2 linked regions of the Pelosinus sp. IPA-1 genome follow. Each later gene encodes a partner of the first gene's protein in a complex. Links are inferred from orthologs where the notes say so. Each region holds a gene or a part of one and is shown in the gene's direction. Other genes may lie near its edges. The genes, in order: metK and groL.

Evidence for each region.
Region 2: the proteins of metK (region 1) and groL are in contact, whole or in part, in a cryo-EM structure (PDB 8P4O), measured with the Escherichia coli proteins. The link is inferred for Pelosinus sp. IPA-1 from one-to-one orthologs.

What each region holds. Positions count from the first base shown.
Region 1 is NZ_BSVC01000004.1:474,690-477,801, reverse strand. What follows is about bases 1-2,774. They hold metK (methionine adenosyltransferase), read left to right. Parts: upstream 1-679; coding sequence 680-1,870; downstream 1,871-2,774. Other genes in these bases: priA (primosomal protein N'), read left to right, coding at 2,000-2,774; coaBC (bifunctional phosphopantothenoylcysteine decarboxylase/phosphopantothenate--cysteine ligase CoaBC), read left to right, coding at 1-451. Also shown: more of priA, read left to right, coding at 2,775-3,112. UniProt on the Escherichia coli protein: Catalyzes the formation of S-adenosylmethionine (AdoMet) from methionine and ATP.
Region 2 is NZ_BSVC01000001.1:662,783-666,081, forward strand. What follows is about bases 39-2,999. They hold groL (chaperonin GroEL), read left to right. Parts: upstream 39-676; coding sequence 677-2,323; downstream 2,324-2,999. Other genes in these bases: QSJ81_RS03035 (ANTAR domain-containing response regulator), read left to right, coding at 39-188; groES (co-chaperone GroES), read left to right, coding at 362-646; QSJ81_RS03050 (YmaF family protein), read left to right, coding at 2,841-2,999. Outside these bases: more of QSJ81_RS03035, read left to right, coding at 1-38; more of QSJ81_RS03050, read left to right, coding at 3,000-3,221.

The sequences.
Region 1 (3,112 bases):
TGTACAATCAGCATCACAGATGCAGGATGCCGTATTGGCTCATTTTGCGGAAAGTGATATTGTGATAAAGGCAGCGGCAGTAGCGGATTATCGTCCACAGAGTATGTCGGAGCATAAAATTAAAAAGACTGGTGAGACGCTACATTTGATACTAGAGAAAAATCCGGATATCTTACTACAGCTTGGGCACCTAAAGAAACATCAGATATTGGTTGGTTTTGCTGCTGAAACTCAGGATTTACTAGTTCATGCACAAGATAAATTAACGAGAAAAAATTTAGATATGATTGTCGCTAATGATGTTACTATACCTGGTGCCGGATTTAATACGGACACAAATATAGCAAAATTGTTGTACCGTGACGGTCGTATAGAAGAGTTGCCTCAAATGTCTAAAAAAAGGCTAGCAGAAGTTATTTTAGATAAAATTCACATAGAATGTCGAAAATAGGTTGATTTTTGTTCTATTTTACTTTAAAATTTGATTTGGCAGAATTATATATTGGCTCATCAAGAGATGGTGGAGGGAATGGCCCGATGAAACCGCGGCAACCATTTGGAATATCCAAAAACGGTGCCAATTCCTGCGGTGAAATCCGCAAGATGGGAGAGTGACAGTGACAATCACCCTCCCTTATGGGAGTTTTTTTATTTTTATTAATTATTGGAGGTAGAAATTGTGGAAAAAAAACGCGTATTATTTACTTCAGAGTCTGTTACTGAAGGACATCCTGATAAAATGGCGGATCAGATTTCAGATGGTGTATTAGATGCCATTATGGCAAAAGATCCTATGGGACGGGTAGCATGTGAGACTTTGTTGACAACAGGTCAAGTACATGTAGTTGGTGAAATAACAACGAATTGTTATGTGGATATTCCTAAGATAGTACGTGATACAATTAAAGAAATTGGCTATACACGTGCAAAATATGGCTTTGATGGTGACACTTGTGGTGTACTGGTTTCCATAGGTGAGCAATCCGCTGATATTGCGATGGGTGTTGACAAGGCGCTAGAAGCAAAACAAGGACAAATGGATGATATTGAAGCAATCGGTGCTGGTGACCAAGGAATGATGTTTGGTTACGCAACCAATGAAACTCCAGAGTATATGCCATTGACAATATCCTTAGCACATAAGTTAGCTCGTCGTTTAACAGAAGTCCGTAAAAATGAAGAAGTTGATTATTTACGTCCTGATGGAAAAACACAAGTAACGGTGGAATATGAAGATGGACAACCTCTTCGTGTCGATACGATCGTAATTTCAACCCAGCACGGTCCTGAAGTTGAATTAGCAACTATTGAAAAAGATTTGATTGAAAAAGTTATTGTACCAATTGTTCCAGCTCATCTATTAGATGCAAATACGAAATACTATATTAACCCAACAGGCCGTTTTGTAATAGGTGGACCTCAAGGCGATGCTGGTTTGACTGGCCGTAAAATCATTGTTGATACATATGGTGGAATGGCACGTCATGGTGGCGGTGCATTCTCTGGTAAGGATTGTACCAAAGTAGATCGCTCAGCTGCCTATGCAGCTCGCTACGTTGCCAAAAACGTAGTTGCGGCAGGATTAGCAGATAAATGTGAGATCCAGTTAGCTTATGCTATTGGTATGGCGCATCCAGTCTCGATTATGGTAGAGACTTTTGGCACGGCTAAAGTAGATGAAAAACTGATTGCCGAGCTGATTAAAAAACATTTTGATTTGCGTCCAGCTGGCATTATTAAAACCTTGGACTTGCGTCGTCCGATTTATCGTCAAACAGCAGCTTACGGACACTTTGGCCGTACTGATATTGATTTGCCTTGGGAACGCACTGATAAAGCAGAAATTTTACGTAAGGAAGCAAATCTTTAATTTTTAATAATTTCTTGCAGGGTTTTTATCTCATCATACGAATTTTATAGGTATAGCTAATGATAAAAGGGGGACTCAGTGAGATTCCCCCTTTTTAATTTTATTAAGTATCATGGAATGGTGGTAACAATGCAACGTATAGCACAAGTTTTAGTAAATCTTACAACTAAAAACATTAACAAAGCTTTTTCATATCATATTCCTGAACACTTAGATTGTGTTGCTGTAGGTTGGCGTGTATTAGTGCCTTTTGGAAATCGCAAACTAGAGGGTTTTATTATTGATATTACTCAGGGTGAAGATTCTGATATAATTAACCTAAAACCTATTTTAGATACATTGGATAATGACATATGGTTTGATGAGCATATGATGCATACTGCTAGGTGTATTAGTGAATATTATCTTTGTAATTTAGTTGATGCGATGCGTTTGTTTATTCCAGGGAAATCAGGCATAAAAAGTGTTACACTTTATTCGGTAGGCACTGATCGGGATATTCAGAAAACATTAACTGAGTTATTAGCTAAATCAGCAGAATATTACCAGGTATTTATATATATATATGAGCAGCGATCGGTACTTTCGTCCAAATTAGAAAAACAGTTTGGTGCTGGTGTATTAAAAGTCATACAATATTTACTACGTAAGAAAGTAATAGTTGGAGAGTCAATCGGAAAAAAGACTGGTACACATCTTTATAAAAGTGTAATCTATTTAGACATATCTATTGAATCCGCCCAAACCCTTATTAGCAGTTTAGTTAGAAAACCAGCACAATGCCGTTTATTGAATTATTTAATAGAGTATGGGCAGCTTTCTTACGATGACTTGAAAAAAAGTAATACTAGTTATGATACTGTCAAAAAATTGGTACAAGAGGGCATTGTTAAAATTGAAAAAGTTCAGATAGTTCGTGATAGCTATGCTGATTTATCGGAAACAAAAAATACTGTTTCATTAACGACTGAACAACAGCAAGTATTGGGAAAAATTATACCGAAAATGCAAGCTAAGGAATTTGAGTCTTTTTTACTTCATGGCATTACTGGAAGTGGTAAAACCCAAGTCTATATCGAAGCAGTGGCAGTAGCTCGTCAAAATTACCGTCAGGCGATTGTTTTAGTCCCTGAAATTGCCCTTACAAGCCAAATTGTCTCACGATTTAAGGCTCGGTTTGGTGATGATGTGGTAGTCATGCATAGTAAGCTATCTACTGGTGAACGTTATGATGCTTGGCAG
Region 2 (3,299 bases), on another replicon or contig:
TAGAAAATGTAAAACAGTCCCTTGAGACTAGGAAGATTTTAGATCGTGCAAAAGGAATACTAATGGATGCATATAACTTGAGCGAAACAGAAGCATATAGGCGTATTCAACAGTATAGTATGAGTAAACGCAAAGCAATTAAAGATGTGGCTGAATCCATAGTGCAGGCAGCAACTAAGAGAAACTAAAAGTAGAAAAGCAGGTAAATTTATATTTTTTTTAAAAAATACTGATTTTTACCATGAAAACACTTGCTTTTTCTTGCTGAATTTTATATCATAAATTATGTGATTAGCACTCGCTAGCATTGAGTGCTAACAACGTTGCTACTATAATACACATCATGAAGGAGGATATTTCAATGATTAAGCCGTTAGGTGACAGAGTGGTCATTAAGGTCTTAGAGGGTGAAATGAAAACAAAAAGTGGTATCGTATTACCGGATACTGCAAAAGAAAAGCCACAAGAAGGAGAAATTATCGAGGTTGGTACTGGTAAAGTATTAGAAAATGGCCAACGTATTGCTCTTGATGTAAAAGTTGGCGATAGAATTATATTCTCCAAGTACGCTGGTACAGAAGTGAAATTCGAAGGACAAGAATATCTGATCGTAAGTGAAAGAGATATTTTAGCAGTTGTACAATAATAAAATTATTAATTAGGGGGATTACATAAAATGGCAAAGCAAATTTTATTTGATGAAGATGCACGTCGCGCGCTAGAAAGAGGCGTTAATGCTCTGGCAAATGCAGTAAAAGTAACATTAGGACCTAAGGGGCGTAATGTTGTACTTGATAAAAAATTTGGTGCTCCTACCGTTACAAACGATGGTGTAACAATTGCTCGTGATATTGACTTGGAAGATCCGTTTGAAAACATGGGTGCGCAACTGGTGAAAGAAGTTGCTACCAAAACTAATGATGTAGCAGGCGATGGCACTACTACTGCAACCTTATTAGCACAAGCTATGATTCGCGAAGGTATGCGTAATGTAGCAGCAGGTGCAAACCCTATGATTATTAAAAAGGGTATTGAAAAAGCAGTAAAAACTTTAGTAGAAGAAATTAAAAAATCCTCTAAAAAAGTAGAAACTAAAGATGCTATTGCTCAGGTTGCTTCTATTTCTGCAGCTGATGAAGAAATTGGTAACTTAATTGCAGAAGCGATGGAAAAAGTGGGTAAAGACGGTGTTATCACTGTTGAGGAATCCAAAGGCATGGGAACTAACCTTGATGTAGTTGAAGGTATGCAATTTGACCGTGGCTACATTTCCCCATATATGGTAACTGATACTGACAAAATGGAAGCGGTCTTAAATGATCCTTATATTTTGATTACAGATCGTAAAATTGGTGCGATTGCAGACTTACTTCCTACTTTAGAAAAAGTAGTACAACAAGGTCGGGAACTTTTGATCCTTGCTGAAGATATCGAAGGCGAAGCATTAGCAACCTTGGTTGTGAATAAATTACGTGGTACATTTAAAGCCGTAGCTGTAAAAGCTCCTGGTTTTGGTGATCGTCGTAAAGCTATGTTAGAAGATATTGCTGCTTTAACTGGCGGTACTGTTGTTACAGAAGAAATTGGTCGTAAGCTTGATACTGTTGAGCTTGTTGATCTTGGTCGTGCGCGTCAAGTTCGTATTTCTAAAGAAGAAACTACAATCATTGATGGTGCTGGCGATGTAACTCAAATTAAAGCTCGCGTTAGCCAAATCAAAACACAAATCGAAGATAGCACTTCAGATTTCGATAAAGAAAAATTACAAGAACGTCTTGCTAAATTATCTGGCGGTGTAGCTGTTATCCAAGTAGGTGCGGCTACAGAAGTAGAATTGAAAGAAAAGAAATACCGCATCGAAGATGCTTTGAATGCAACTCGCGCTGCTGTTGAAGAAGGTATTGTCGCTGGTGGTGGTACTACTTTCATTGACATTATTTCCGCTCTTGATAGTATTGAAGCAACTGGTGATGAAAAGACTGGTGTTGATATTGTAAGACGTGCCATTGAAGAACCAGTACGTCAAATCGCTAACAACGCAGGTCTTGAAGGCTCCATCGTTGTTGCAAACGTGAAGAAAGCTGGTAAAGGCATGGGCTTCAATGCATTAACTGAGCAATATGTTGATATGATTGCTGCAGGTATTGTTGATCCAGCAAAAGTAACTCGCTCTGCACTGCAAAACGCAGCTAGCATTGCAGCTATGGTATTAACTACTGAAACTTTAGTCGCTGATAAGCCTGAGAAAGACGGTGGCGCTGCTGCTGCTATGGGCGGCATGGGTGGCATGGGCGGAATGGGCGGAATGGGCGGCATGATGTAATATAAGCCTCAAACCCCTTTGCAGGAACGGGTTTGTCCGCTGAATTACACCAAATGCTAACATTTTGCTAACGTAAAAAAAAATTTTAGAGGCCTCGCATTAGTTGAGTAAACTTTTGTGCGGCCTCTTTTTTCATGTCCTTATTTCTGCTAGTATCCGATGTACAGTTTTTGGATCGGGTCTTTTTCATTTAATCATACGATTCATCCAGTTTCATACTTTAGATAGAAAAAAGGACTACTTGGCTATAGGCAGTCCCTGCAATCACATGCGGAGCAGAAGTGTGGCATCCAATATAAACTATCTTCTTTATTTATTCTCTTATCCGACAGAAGAGTATTCCATCCTATCTAGTTATTTGGAAAAGATTACCTGAACTACATGCGCGTCCAGACCTACATGTAGCCTATCAGTAACTGATGCTGCCAGTGGACACAATCTGGCTAAACTTGAACGTATATTAGGCTCTCCAGGAGCATATTATTCAATGCCGTATAAAAATGAAGGAGGTATAATAATGGCTGAAGACAATAGGAAGAAACATGATTGGGATTGTGATTGTGAGTGCGAGTGTGAGTGCCCTCCAACCCAAACACATGTACATGAATTTGAAGGAAGCGTCAAGATTGCTGAAGCGTCCACGGACCCCCATAACCATCGGTTTGCCGGGGTTTCAAGTGAAGTGATACCGTTTGAAAATAGTCATGTGCACGAATTATTTACAAAAACAGATTTTTACGAAGACCACCACCACGAAGTTGCAGTCAGGACTGGTCTCCCAATTGATGTAGGTAATGGCAGACACGTGCATTTTAAAGCTGACATAACCACTGTGGCTGATGGGCACGTTCACGAATTCCAAATTGCTACCCTAATTCAAGACCCAATTGGCGATTAACCTATTTATGGATCAAAGCTCCGCTTATTTGTGGAGCTTTGATATTTACTGAATATAGTAATAGTTCGTTTATCCACG